2 regions of the Bacillus sp. ISL-47 genome follow, and region 2 is predicted to be linked to the other one. Evidence: riboswitches for the same ligand, from Rfam matches in the RefSeq annotation. Region 2 holds a riboswitch; the other holds the start of a gene.
The links. A riboswitch is a leader RNA that binds a small molecule or an ion and turns the genes downstream of it on or off. The one in region 2 is predicted to bind S-adenosylmethionine.
Positions count from the first base shown of each region.

Region 1: linked by a shared signal. The riboswitch ahead of J7I93_RS21345 (homoserine dehydrogenase) and the one ahead of J7I93_RS16975 (Na+/H+ antiporter NhaC family protein) in region 2 are both predicted to bind S-adenosylmethionine.

Region 1 is NZ_JAGGQS010000067.1:22,354-29,919, reverse strand. Features, by position in the region: gene proC (pyrroline-5-carboxylate reductase) at 1-335, opposite strand, end outside; gene J7I93_RS21370 (DNA-3-methyladenine glycosylase) at 587-1,213, shown strand; gene J7I93_RS21365 (DUF421 domain-containing protein) at 1,328-2,053, shown strand; gene J7I93_RS21360 (cation:proton antiporter) at 2,075-3,223, opposite strand; gene J7I93_RS21355 (CBO0543 family protein) at 3,436-3,966, shown strand; gene J7I93_RS21350 (hypothetical protein) at 4,124-4,318, shown strand; gene J7I93_RS21345 (homoserine dehydrogenase) at 4,401-5,615, opposite strand; SAM riboswitch class I at 5,722-5,826, opposite strand; gene J7I93_RS21340 (NUDIX hydrolase) at 5,925-6,557, opposite strand; gene J7I93_RS21335 (YsnF/AvaK domain-containing protein) at 6,852-7,566, shown strand, end outside.
Region 2 is NZ_JAGGQS010000048.1:108,649-116,214, forward strand. Features, by position in the region: gene J7I93_RS16960 (cold-shock protein) at 101-301, shown strand; gene J7I93_RS16965 (DUF421 domain-containing protein) at 421-1,005, shown strand; gene J7I93_RS16970 (hypothetical protein) at 1,075-1,233, opposite strand; SAM riboswitch class I at 1,645-1,748, shown strand; gene J7I93_RS16975 (Na+/H+ antiporter NhaC family protein) at 1,835-3,169, shown strand; gene J7I93_RS16980 (exonuclease SbcCD subunit D) at 3,396-4,541, shown strand; gene J7I93_RS16985 (AAA family ATPase) at 4,538-7,566, shown strand, end outside.

The sequences.
Region 1 (7,566 bases), on a different contig from region 2:
TTTTGGCCAAAAGCTCTTTCCAAATAGTCCAGGCTGATGCCTGCAGCAATTGTTATAATGATTGCACCCGGCTTAATACTATCCTTGATTTCTTTAATTACTTCAATATGGAGATCAGGCTTTACAGCCAGAAATAAAATATCCGCCTCAACTGCTGCATGTTTATTGGTAAGGCTTATCTCAATGCCCAGCCTATTTTTAACATCAGCGAGTGTCTCCTTTGTATTGGCAGTGGCTATAATCTGCCCTGGAATAAGCAATTTGGATTTTATAATTCCGCCAATGATAGCCTGTGCCATTTTCCCGCATCCGATAAACCCAATTTTTTTATTCATGTCATTACACATCCTGTTATGTATTTGCTTTTGCTATTATACTTCAGGCTATTTAACTTAACAAAAGTATTCACCTTACATTTGTATGATTATGAAAAAATGGCACAGGGTAATAGCATATGAAAAAGGGTGCAGCATATTAAGCTTCACTCCATTAAAAAATAGGTTCAATGAAAAGATTTCCCTTTTGCACACAAATGCTTTTTTACAGTTTCATTCTTCCAGAGAAAAACGAGTTTGGAGAGATATTCATGCCCGATAAACACCTTAAAAACCATATTCCATATACTTCACTTCCAAAAGCTTTCTTTCAGCAGCCCACACTAAAATTGGCTGAAGCTCTCTTGGGCTGCCTTTTAATAAAAGAAACAGAAGAAGGACTTACTTCAGGCTATATCGTTGAAACAGAGGCATATATGGGGCCGGAAGACCGGGCAGCACACAGCTTTGGAAACCGGAGAACAAAGCGGACTGAAATAATGTTCAGCGAGGCTGGAGTTGCCTATACATATGTCATGCATACTCACTGTTTGGTGAATGTCGTCAGTGGCCCCATTGAAAAGCCTGAAGCCATTCTAATTAGGGCAGTCCAGCCCGTTGATGGGATTGAACTTATGAAACAAAGGAGAAACATAGAAATCCCTAAGAATCTCACAAACGGACCGGGAAAATTGACGAAAGCTCTAGGAATTACCATGGGAGACTATGGCAGCAGCTTTTCCGAGCCTCCTCTTCTGATTGCAAAAGGAACCACTCCACAGGATATCTCCTGCGGAAAACGGATTGGGATCGACAACTCCGGCGAAGCTAAGGATTATCCTTGGAGATTTTGGATTACCGGCAATCCTTTCGTATCACGGCATAGAAAGAAGGGTTAATTTGCCAATGTTGAAGAACTTTTTCAATAACTTCATCATTTTTATAAAACTCCCTGAGTAAAAAAAATCTTAACCAACAATGTCTGAAAAAGAAAATTTTTAAGGGGTGCCGTGATGGATGCATTTATTGATTTAATGAAGGTCCTTGGAAGGATCTATACGATTTTGCCGTTATTATTAGCTGTCACATTAATTATGGGAAAAAGATCCATAGGTGAACTGCCGGTCTTTGATTTTTTAGTTATCCTTACCCTGGGATCTGTTGTTGGCGCCGACATAGCAGAACCAAAGGTTAATCACCTCTTCACCATGTTCGCAGTTATTGGCATTGCCTCACTGCAAATGCTTGTTTCCTATTTGAAGATTAAAAATAGAAAGTTTGGGAAATTGGTCACATTTGAGCCAACTATCGTCATTTACAAAGGGCAGTTTCTCGTCAAGAATATGGAAACCATAAAATATTCGATTGATAATGTGCTGCGGATGCTGCGTGAGAAAAATGTGTTTAATATAAAAGATGTTGACTTTGCCATGGTTGAGCCCAATGGGGAGCTCACTGTCAAATTACTGCCGCAAAAAGAAACAGCCCGGGTAGAGCATTTCTCTTCTCCTATTAGAGAAAGCAGCTGGGAGCTCCCCATCATTGTAGACGGTATTCTTTATAGAAATGTCATGCGGCGGGAAAACATTAGCGAAGAGTGGCTTAAGCGGGAATTATTAAAAAAGCAGATTAAAAATCTTGAGGATGTATTTTATGCTGCTGTAAATAAGAAAAAAGAACTTCATATTTCATTGAAAGATGATAAAAATAAACCGGAAGAGCCGCTCCTATTCCATTAGAAAGGAGCGGCTCTTCCGGTTTTATGCTTGTTTCTCCTGTTTTTTACTCAGCCATTTCTGAATACGGGGGGCCAGTTGAAACAGCAGCATGCCGATTAAAGCAGCAATTAAGATATAAGCACCAGCAAATACCTTTAGTCCTCCTGTTGCCAATCCTGCAATAATAACAGAGAATTCCCCCCTTGAGGCCATTGAAAATCCCGACTTGAGGGAATCCGTTTTAGATAGTCCATACCATTGTCCTCCGAAATAACCAACAGCCAGCTTATGGATGATTGACCATAAGACGATCACACCCAGGAGTCCAATTGAGGGTATATCTTCTTTAAACTCAAGTGAAAGACCAAAGTTAAGGAAGAAGAATGGGAGAAAGAGGTTCCTGACTGGAAAAACGACTTCTTCCACTTTGACCTTTACGACCGTTCCGGCAAGCATGATTCCAGCTAGAAAAGCGCCAATTACCTCTGAAAGCCCAAGGAATACAGCGAATCCTCCATAAGTAATCGCTACTCCCAATACTAAAATTAAAAACGAATCTTCATTCGCAACCTTTTTCATCCAATGCTGGGCTTTATGAAGAACAATTCTGCTCATCCATATAGCAATTCCGGCTAAGAGGGCTACTTTAAGAAAGATTAAAAGAAAATCTACAAATGAAAAGCTTTCTCCGCTTAATCCAATTAAAACTGTCACCAGGATAGGCGCAATTAGATCCTCAAAAATTAAAAGGGAAAGTATATATTCGGAATCCTTATTGTCAAGGCGACCTTTGCTTTCCAGCAGCTTAACCGTAATAGAGGAGCTTGTAGCATATACAATTCCTCCGATTAACAGCGATACAAATAAGTTTTGGCCAGCAATATAGGCAATTGCTGTTGTCACACCCACACCAAGCAGGACATCCAAAAGACCTGGTTTCCAAACTTTATTCCCATTTTTTCTTAATTCACGAACAGAGAATTTCATTCCAAGCAGGAAGAATAGCAGGATTAGACCTATCTCTCCAGCAACCTCAATTACCTTTGTATCCTGGAAATATCCGAAAAAGCCGATTCCGGCTCCTAAAATAATATAAATAACAATATCAGGTATCCTTAGGATTTTTATCCCGATCAGAGCAGTTATAAATAGGACAAGAAATATTAGCCCTATGGCAAGAGGCATATTCATGTGCAGTATATCATCCTTTTTGTAAGCTATATTTATGAACTATCCATACCCCTTTCCTCGCAAATTCATTCCTGTAAGTTAGGACCAATTTCGGATTAAGGGAAAATCACTGAAAAAAACAAACTAAAGTCCTATTTTATTTTTTTTAAAACTTATTTCACTTGGATAATATAGGAATAACAGGTTTGTGTACTGGTAAGGGGATGAATCGATTGAATGCGCTCTATGCTTTTGTATGGTTTTTTGCTTTATGGAAATGGGGAGACTGGAGAAACTGGAGAAATTATTATCCCACCCTGCTTTTCTTCATCTTGGGGGACTTTCTTTATTTATATTTGTTATCTGACCACTATCCAATGTGGAGATATAATCCACAGGGATTTGATGAGCAAGTCCACCTGACCAACACTCATGTCACTTTTTCCATCATGGCCGTTAAATACCCAGCCACCATTCTCATTTTTTTATACAGATTCCCCAAAAACCGCAGCTTATTTAAGAAGATCCTTTACATTGCAGGCTGGGTTCTCCTCTATACTGTTAATGAAATCATTGACATTAAATTAAACCTGATTAAATACTCTAATGGATGGAGCTTAAAGTGGTCTATCTTTTTTAACACAACCATGTTTACCATTCTTATAGTTCACCACAAACGGCCCGTAGCAGCCTGGATCCTGTCCATCCTGTTTATCATCTTCTTATGGAACCAGTTTAATGTGCCATCATCTGTCTTCCGTTAAAGAAAATTCGACAGGTACCTGGTACCTAAAGGAATTTGTCGATAAAAAACCAGGCTTTTTTACTGGACTTTTTTCATTTGAGCGTTTATTTTACTATAAAAAGGCAATATTCTTTGTATGAATGATTATTAATAAAATGGAATGGGATGGTGTTACGATGGCAGATAAGAAGAACGTGAAAGTTGCTGATAAGGATTTAAATATTGGTACGAATGTGTCATTAAACGGCCTGGTAACAGCTGTTTTTGATAATATGGTCCATGTCCAGATTGGCGCCAAGATAGTGACGGTTCATGTGAAGGATCTATACTCCGGACTAAATCAGTCTTTATTGAAAAATCAGCAGGCATAACATCCACCATCTCTATAAGCATAATGCAGGAGGGGCAGCCCATAAGCTGCTCCTCCTGTTTTTTTTTTATAGACTTCACTTCTTATACTGGCTGCAATTCTGCCAGTATTTCCACAAAGCCATGATCTCCAAGTATTTGGTAAGCAACTACAGTGTTATCCTCCAATGAGGCTACAGCTGCCTCTGAGGCCTTTACAATCACCGCATCCGCTGAAACTCTTCCAAGGATATCAAAGTCTTCAGGCAATTCTGCTTTGTCCGCTCCACCGAACAATGCCCAAATAGGCAAGCCCGCATCTATTCCTTCAGCATTAAATTCTTCAAAGACAGCTGGGAAATCATTTGTACCAAGATGAATCAAGTCCTCTATGATGGCACTCGCTGTTGGAAACATTCCCGCTCCAGGCCCTTGGAGGCTTATATTCCCCACAATATCTGCATCAATTGAAACCGCGTTTTGTACCCCTTCAACCCTGTACAACGGATGGGACTCTCCAACCAATACGGGCTTCACTGTACATTGGACTGCACTTTTTTCCTTCTCAAGAGAAGCCACATGCTTAAACCTTAAGCCCAGGGAAGAAGCAATATTAATTTGCTCAATTGAAATATCGGTAATGCCTATCCTTGTTGATTTCTCCCACTCCGGCGCCTTCCCGAATACAAGTTCACTCAGGACGACGGCTTTATAAAAAGCATCGTATCCTTCGATGTCGTTTTCAGGGTCTGCTTCTGCGTACCCTTTTTCCTGGGCGATTTTTAACGCGGCTTCAAATGAAAGCTTTTCTTCGCGCATACTTGTTAGAATAAAATTGGAGGTGCCATTTAGGATGCCTTCAATCCTCTCAATTTTATTTGCATTAAGCAGCTGCTTGAGAGTCTGGATAATGGGAATCCCGCCTCCTACCGTTGCTTCAAAGCCCAATGAAACATTATGCTCTTTTGCCAGCACTTTTAATTCACTTCCATGATGCGCAAACATTTCTTTATTTGCTGTTATCACATGGCAGCCTCTTGTAATAGCCTGACGTAAATATGTATAGCCCGGCTCCTTCCCAACAATCGCATCAATCACTACATCAAGCTTTGGAAGATCAATTATTTTTTGAAAATCATCAGTTAGAAGTACGTCCTTTTCAGGTAAAGCATGCTTATCTACATTCTTTACAAGAATGGCAGTGACTTTCACTTCTTTTCCAAGTATTGCTTTAAGCCGTCCCTGATGTTTGTTTATTGTTTCATAAACACCTTTTCCTACTGTGCCAAACCCCAAAAGTCCTACTGATATCGCTGACATAATTGCATTCCCCCTGCTTTAATAATGTGCCTTTATCAACATAAAAAACCCCTTCTGCCCATAACAGACAAGAAGGGGTTTGAATTAACGTACCATTCATTCCGCCTTCTCATCTTCGGAAATTAAATTTCCTCTGAATTTGGCACCGGGCATATATATGCTGGTTGCCGAGGCTTCATAGGGTCAGTCCCTCCGCCTCTCTTGATAAGAAGTTTTTAAGTATTTAAATTAATAAAATAAATCATAAACATTTAAATGAGCCGCGTCAACCACTTTTTTAAAAATAGTTTTCATAAAACGCTTTCATTTTTAATTATTCTCACTAGGGGTTTCGTAAATGATTTCAAGGAAATGCTTAAGAATCCTTGCTGTGAGTCCCCAAATAACTTTGTCCTCAAAATAGTAAAATACCTCTTCCATCTTCCTTGTTTGCCAATTATAATTCTCGCCTCCAACGATTAAGTCGAAAGGAAAATTCTCTTCAGGCTCTACCTTAAAATTCACGTGGTAAGTTTCCGGCTTTACTTCCTTGAGAAACGAAAGCGGTACAGTAAAGATCTCCTCCACTTCCGCAGGATTAGGCACAATTTGACTGGGGTTTTTAATAATGCCTGCATAAGGATAGATGATTTGCCCAAGAGAAATCATGTAATCTAACGGAGAAACATCTGTGATGCTACCTTCGCCAATACCCAGTTCCTCTGATGTCTCACGGATAGCAGTATGTTCTTCATCCCTGTCGCCAGGATCAATTCTTCCTCCCGGAAAACATACCTCACCAGGCTGCCTCCTCATTTTAAGCGAACGCACTTCAAACAGAACATGAATTTCATCATTCATTTCAACCAGCGGAAGCAAAATGGCAAATTTCGAAAACCGCTCACTCCCTAATATAACAGGGGTTCGGACTTTCAGCTTTTTAGCCAGCTTCTCAATCTCCATATATCCACCTCCAGCAGCAAGTTCCAGATAATAGAGTGATATCACTATCATACTGTATTCACCTAGATTTATTAATTCATACGGCTTGTACCTGTTAAATATTCGGGATTCGTTTATATTTTACTTGCATGGAAAAATAGTTTCATGCAGGAAACCATGCCTGCTCAGGCTCTCGCTTAGCCGCCTAAATTAATATTTTTCGTATCGTCCTTGCTCCCTAATCTATTAATAGAGTTTCCCGAGACGCTCTTCCGGGAAAGTAAGAAAAAAACAAGACTATAGGAGTGAGAAAATATGAAGAAAAATATATTAATCGGCGGTTATGATACACAGCATGAGCTCAAAGATGCAATTGAAAGAGCAGAGTCCAACGGGTACCAAAAAGAAAACCTGGTTATTGTTTCAAAAGATGGAGCAAATCTTGATAGCTTTGCAGACAATTATGGTGTAAACCTAAAAATTGTCGGATCCCAGGAACTGGGCAACCAGCGCTTCCTTGACTCCGTAAAAGCGCTATTTATGGGTGAAGACCCCGCAACGAGTTCAGGAATAGATCCTGATAAAAAAGACGGAACAAGATTTGATGAGCATGACCTGGATGAGTATGCCAGCATGGTTTTCGATGGAAAGTATGTCTTAATCGTCGACCACTATGGCACATACCCTTCTGCCCAGAATGAAAGTCAGGTGCAGACAGAGGAACGAGCTGAAGCCTACCGGGAAAGTGCCTCGGCCCGTGAAGAGGTGCTCAAGGTAAAAGAAGAACAACTGGATATTAAAAAACTGGCCGAAAAGTCAGGTGATGTGGAGGTTACCAAAAAAGTTGTCGAGGAACAGCAAAACGTTGATGTTCCTGTCTCGCATGAAGAAGCTTTTATTAAGCGGCGTAAACCGGCAAACTCAACTGCAGACACCCAAACACTCATAGATGAAGAAGAAACCATCCGTGTGCCGCTGAAAGAAGAAATTCTCCATGTAGAAAAAAAACCAGTGGTGACGGAAGAGATCG
Region 2 (7,566 bases):
CGTTAGGCAATGGTCTGGATGAGTAATGAACGTAAAGTTATAAGCGTGTATATGGTGAATTTACACATGGCTTTTTTGAAGCCAATAGGAGGATTTTTTCATGAAAAACGGTAAAGTAAAATGGTTCAATGCTGAAAAAGGTTTCGGATTCATCGAAGGTGAAGACGGAAACGACGTATTCGTACATTACTCTGCTATCCAATCTGAAGGTTTCAAATCTTTAGAAGAAGGCCAAGAAGTTTCTTTCGAAGTTGTTGAAGGTGCTCGTGGACCTCAAGCAGCTAACGTAACTAAACTATAATTGACAGACCCATAGAAAAACAGCCTGGCCATTGGCCAGGCTGTTTTATTTTTGCAAAGATTGCATATTAGTCCGGTTTTTACCACATCCTAAAAGAAAAAGGAAGGTGGATTTACAGGATGAATTTTGCCTGGCAATCATTACTATTAGTTTTTGCAGGAGTCTTGTTGCTGCGCATAGCAGGCAGGAAATCTATTTCGCAAATGACACTTGCCCAAACAGTTGTTATGATTTCAATTGGTTCCATCATTATTCAGCCAATTATTGAGACAAGTGTGTGGAAAACTATTGTGGCTGCAGCCATTTTTATTGGATCATTAATTTTAATGGAGTATTTGCAGGTAAAGTTTAACTTTATAGAAAAGTTTATAACCGGCAAATCCAAAATCGTAATTGAAAATGGGAAGCTTCAGCCCGCAAATATGAGAAAACTCCGATTTACTGCTGATCAATTGGAAATGAGACTGAGGACGAACGGAATTACAAAAATTTCAGATGTGAAAATGGCAACACTTGAACCTAATGGCCAGCTTGGATACGAATTAATGGATGATGCAAAGCCTTTAACAGCAGGCGAGTTTAAAAGATTAATGGGCTGGATGATTTTACAGTCTCCTGTGCAGCCTGTCCCGCAGCAGTCAAATGATATTTTCCAGGAACTTAAAGAAGGACATCCCCAGCCGCACTCCCAGGACCTGCACTAATTTGGAATCTTATACACAATAAAAAATTGTGGGAATTAAAGAAGCCGCTAACTATTCGCGGCTTTTTCTTTAATCTGAGTTGGTGTTTTGCAGGCTTCTCCTCGTATCTAGTATTAATTCCTGTATTCGTAAGTGATGAAGAATGGTCATGATCACAATCCCGATACTGAATATACTGGATAAGATTGTGCTTCCAACCAAAAAACGAATTACCTTTCGATCGAACATCTTTTCACTCCTTTTTTCCTTAGTATTTCATTTTAAGGAAAAAATTATTAATTTTTTGTGTAGTTTAGAGCAGGCAAGGATTTCTTATAAAAACGCTGTGTTAAAGCCAAAAGTTGATTTTAGCACCCTGTTGATTGGGGCGGAAGGCTCTAGATGCCCGAAAATGTATTCGATTTCCTTCGTGCGATATTTATTCAAGGCTGCTTATTCAAAAGCTTGCTGGAGTGCTGATCAAAGGATGAGCCCACAGGCTCACTGCGCCGAGGAGGCTCAGGACCGGCCGGGGAAAGTGGTTACCTTGATGGGAAATCAATAGAAAAATTTAAAATTGCATATAAAAAAGCTTGAACTTTAATCAATTTCCTGTATAATTTTCAGACATGAGTTAGTAATAATAACTTCATAACTTTTAACTTATCAAGAGAGACGGAGGGACTGGCCCTAAGATGTCTCGGCAGCGGGCTCATGTGAGTGCTGTGCCAAATCCAGCAAGCATTATGCTTGGCAGATAAGAGGGGACTGTAATATAGCAGAGATCTCTTCTTGTTTGAAGAGGTCTTTTTATTATGTCATTAAAACCAATTAAGGAGAGAGGATTAGTATGAAAACAAACAAAAATGGTAACCCATGGGCTTTACTCCCGCTTTTGGCATTCCTTCTGATTTTTATTGGGAGCGGCCTTGCAACAGGTGATTTTAAAAAAGTTCCAATTATTGTGGCTGTGGTAATAACAGCAGGAATTGCCCTATCCATGAACAGGAAGACTCCATTTATGGAAAAGGTTGATATATTCACGAAAGGGGCTGGAAATCCCAATATTGTTTTGATGGCTATAATTTTTTTACTGGCAGGTGCATTTTCGGGAACGGCTAAAGGAATGGGGGCAGTTGATTCGACAGTCAACTTGGCATTATCCTATGTGCCGCAAAATATGCTTATGGTTGGGATCTTTATTATCGCCTGCTTTATTTCTCTATCAATGGGCACTTCAACAGGTACAGTTGTTGCGCTTGCTCCAATAGGTGTTGCACTGGCTGCTGAAACCGATATATCCGTAGCTTTGGCAATGGCTGCTGTTATTGGCGGTGCCATGTTTGGTGATAATCTTTCTGTGATTTCTGATACTACTATTGCAGCAGTCCGGACCCAAGGGACAAAAATGAAGGATAAGTTTCGTGTAAATTTTTTAATTGTGCTGCCTGCAGCTCTGGCAACTGCTATAATTCTAGGGTTCTTAACAGCTGGTCAGGAAAGTGCGGTAACAAGCCAGGATTATAGCTTGCTTAAAGTGGTTCCATATTTGGGGGTACTTTCTGCTGCTTTGTTAGGAATGAATGTTATTCTTGTTCTAAGCGGCGGGGTCTTGCTCGCAGGGCTGATTGGGATTGCTGACGGAAGCTACACGCTGGTTTCCTTCTTGCAAATGATTGCAGAAGGGATGGCAGGAATGCAAACTCTTGCAATCATAGCTATCCTAATTGGCGGAGTTGTTGAGATTATTCGCTATAACGGGGGAATTGATTATTTGCTGCACATAGTTACAAGCAAAATAAACTCTCGAAGGGGTGCTGAATTTGGTATTGCATCGCTTGTTTCACTTACCAATCTATCTACTGCAAATAATACCATTTCCATTATCATTGCAGGCCCCCTGGCTAAAAATATAGCGGATCAATATGATATAGATCCGCGTAAATCTGCAAGTATACTAGATATTTTCGCTTGTTTCGTACAAGGATTTATTCCATATGGCGGACAGATGCTGGCAGCTTCCGGTCTCGCTGCAATTTCGCCGGTGAGCATTATGCCATACTCAATTTATCCACTATTAATTGGAATCACTGGTGTAATCGCCATTCTTATTAATTTCCCCAAACTAAAAGTGCATGAAGAGGTAAAGAATAGCACATTGGAGGAATCTGCTCCGCGGGGTTAAAGGTTGTTCCAGAAGAATCATATATAATGAAAGATATAAGAGCCTAGGTTATAGGCTCTTATTATTTTTCCTGAAAATCTATCTATTGGAAATTTTTCCTGATATAATAAGAACGAATGTTCTGCTAGTTTAGTTTCCTTATTTTGCAGAAGTACTTCAATTTTTGTTTTGCTATAATGGTAACATTGTATATATTTAATCATGGTAGGAATAGAGGGTGATTGATATGAAATTTATCCATACTGCGGATTGGCATTTAGGTAAACTGGTTCATGGAGTATACATGACGGAAGACCAGCGCCATTTTTTAAATCAATTTGTTGAAGTGGTTGAACAAGAAAAGCCGGATGCTGTTGTTATCGCTGGAGATTTATATGACCGGTCTGTACCTCCAACTGATGCTGTTGAATTATTAAATGAAATTCTTTTTAAAATAAATGTAGAACTTAAAACGCCAGTAGTAGCAATTGGCGGAAACCATGACAGCGCCGAAAGGCTTTCCTTTGGCAGTTCGTGGTACAGACAGAGCCAATTCTATTTATCAGGAAAGCTGGTAAATGATTTCAGGCCTATACATATAGATGGTGTTAACTTTTACCTTGTACCTTATGCAGAACCAGGCATGGTCAGGCATTTGCTTGATGACGACAGAGTCCATTCACATGACGATGCTATGAAGTCGATTGTCGGGAAAATAGAAGAATCTCTGAACCCAAATGAACCCAATGTTTTAGTTGGGCATGCTTTTGTACTAGGAGGGGCGACGAGCGACTCGGAAAGGACTCTTTCTGTCGGTGGTTCAGGCTGTGTTCATTCTAATTGCTTCGATCCTTTTTCGTATACAGCACTCGGGCATTTGCATAGTCCTGATGCCATCAAACATGACAAAATCCGTTATTCTGGCTCACTTTTAAAGTATTCTTTTTCTGAGGCGAAACAGGAAAAGTCGATCTCTATTATTGAAATGAAAGAAAATGGTGATTTTGATCTTCGTACCCGATCCTTACAGCCTAAAAAAGATTTAAGAGAAATCGAAGGCCATCTTGATGAGCTGATGGATCCATCATTCTATGAAAAACAGAATCTGGATGACTATCTAAAAATCACACTTTTGGATGAAGGGGCTTTACTGGATCCGATCAATAAGCTTAGGCAGGTGTATCCAAATGTACTTCACCTTGAACGGAAGATTTCAATTACAGATATGAAGAAAAAAAACTCCTTCATTTCTATGAAGGAAGAGAAAAAGTCAGAGCTTGAGCTTTTCAAGCAGTTTTACGAGCAGATGACTACTTCTGAATTTACAAAAGATAAACAACAGGCAATGACTGATGTGATTGAAAAAGTGCTGAGGGAGGAGGCTCTGAAATGAGGCCATTAAAATTAAAGATGCAAGCGTTCGGCCCTTATGCAGACAGTGAGCACATTGACTTTACAGAGCTTGGAAACCGGACGATGTTTGTTATTTCTGGAAAGACTGGTTCCGGAAAAACGACCATATTTGATGGGATCAGCTATGCGATTTACGGAAAAGCAAGCGGTGAGGACCGCAATGGACCAGAACTTAGAAGTCAGTTTGCCAAAAACGAAACACTGACTGAAGTTTCTCTTGAATTTACATTAAGAAATAAAGCATATTACATTACCAGATCGCCTCAGCAGGAAAAGAAAAAAGAACGTGGCGATGGGACAACAACAGTAAGTGCCAAAGCAGAACTCTACATTTATGATGAAAATGGCAGCCGGCAGCTTCTTGCGTCCAATGTCAGGGATGTCGATGAAAAAATAAAGGAAATCATGATTATAGACAGCAACCAATTCAGGCAAATCCTGATGATCCCTCAGGGTGAATTCAGGAAACTTCTTACCTCGGAGAGCAAGGAAAAGGAAGTAATCCTTCAGCGGCTATTTCACACCCAGATTTATAAGCGGATTGAAGAAAAGCTAAAAGAGTATGCTTCTGAGCTAAAAAGAACAGTTGAAGACCAAGTAAAGCTTCGTGATCAGCTTTTACTCCAGGTGCAGGCAGTTTTTAATGAGGAACTTAAGGCATATTTGGAAGCTGGCAGTGTAAATGACACAATCTTGCTGCCTCTTGTAAATGCAGAAATTGTGCATATGTCGGAAGGGTTAGAGGAATTAACGGATGCTGGCAAGAAGCAGAAAGAAAAAAGAGACAATCTGCAGCAAAAGCTGTATGAAGCTGAAACCATAGTTAAACAGCTGAAGGCAAAAGAAGATCTGAAACTAAGGAAAGATGATCTGGATGGGTTAAAAGAACAATTTGCAGGGAAGGAAAAACTTATTTCGCTTGCACAGAAAGCAGCTTTGCTTAGCCAGCAGGAGCAGCTTTGCCACGAAATAAAAAAGGATTTAGACCTTTCAAATGAGGAGCTTACTGCACTTAAGAAAAGCATTACTTCCTTAGCCGGCCTATTAGCGGAAAACGAAGAAAGATGGGAAGCTGAAAAGAAACGTGAAGATGAAAGAAAGCAAGCTGGGGAGAATGTTAACCGGCTGCAAAACATGAAAGAGGATATCCACTCTTATGCGGAAGTAGAAAAGCAAGTTCGTTTGCTTGAAGAAAAGCTGGAAAACCTCCGTCTTCAAAAAAAGAATAAGGATGAAGCAATTAAAAACTCTGAACATAAAATTCAAGTATTGGCTGAGGAAAAACAGAATATTGAAAAGTGTCATTTAAAGCTTATGGAGAATGACCGGCGGCTGGAAAAAATGACTGAAGAAATAGAACGGCTTCATAAATATGAAGAACAGCAGGGCGAGTATTTGCTAGCTCTCGAAGTATTTGAAAAAAAGAAAAGCTACTTTGAACAGGCAACATCCAGGCTGGAAGATGCCAGAATGCTTGTTGAGGAGTTGGAGCGTAAATGGCTCCATGGACAAGCATCCATCTTGGCAAATCAGCTGCAACATGGTGAAGCCTGTCCGGTTTGCGGCTCAGATCATCATCCTAATCCGGCTGTATCGCAAACGGATATTCCTGATGAAAAAGATTTAAAAGCAGCAAAACGGCAGGCTGCTGAAATCGAAGCTGATAAAGCGAAAGCAGAGTCATCGTTCTATGAATCTCAATCAAACGTAAAATCTATTGAAAATGCTTTATGTGAACTATTTAAACTCATACAAAAACATCAGCCAGATTTGGAAGAGGAACAGCTTCCGGTTATTAAGTGTACTCTTCTTGCTCAAAGAAAGGATCTCTTAAACATTCAGGATGATTTAAAGAAAAAGAGCACCAGGCTGGAAGCATGCACCTTAGAAATGGAAAAATCTCATCAACACAAGGAAGTGCTGGCTGCAGAAATAGACTCGCTGCAAAGTCATATAAATGATACCGCGATTCTCCATGCTGAAAAGAAAGGCAACTTGACAAGGATGACTGAAACGATACCGGAAAATCTGCGGTCTATTGAAGCATACCAGGCCAATCTGAAAGCAGCGGTCGATAAACTGGAGACTTTGCAAAAAATACTGGAAATTGCACAACAGAAATATCAGGATACAAAGGCAGCTTATATGGCTGAACAGGCAAAAATGGAGACCATTGAAAGGCAAACTGGTAAGCTTGAGGAAAAGCTAACAGTTGAAAGACAGAACTTTGTTCAGCGAATGAAGGATCAAGGCTTTGAAGCATATGGAGAATACCGAAATGCAAAAAAATCCGAATATGAAATTCGTGCGCTGGAAGTAGAAGTTCGGGAATATCGTGAAGAAGTACGGTCAGTTAGTGACCGTTATTCGGAACTCTTACAGCTTTTAGAGGGTGTTGAAAAGCCAGATATAGTAAGTCTGCAAGCAATCTTAAAAGAAACAGATGACCAGCTAAAACAGCTGCAGGATCAATATACAAATCTGTATATGAAAAAGAAGCATAATGAAGAAACGTCACAAAAAATAACAGAAATTAATGAAAAAATGAAGGCCCTTGAAGAACGTTATAAAGTGATTGGACATTTATATGAAATTTCAAAAGGACAGAACACATATAGAGTTACTTTTGAGAGATTTGTACTTGCTGCATTTCTGGACGATATACTCAGAGAAGCAAATGGGCGATTAACCCGGATGACAAGCGGCCGGTACCAATTGCTGAGGAAAACGGACCGCTCAAAGGGAAATGCGCAAAGCGGACTTGAACTGCTTGTGTTCGACCAGTATACAGGCCAGGAAAGGCATGTCAAAACATTATCAGGCGGAGAAAGTTTTAAAGCAGCATTAGCTCTTGCACTTGGCTTGGCTGATGTAGTCCAGCAGTACGCCGGCGGAGTTTCTCTTGAGACGATGTTCATTGATGAAGGATTTGGCACACTTGATCCTGAATCATTAGATCAGGCAATTGAGGCTTTAATCGATATTCAAAGCAGCGGCAGACTTGT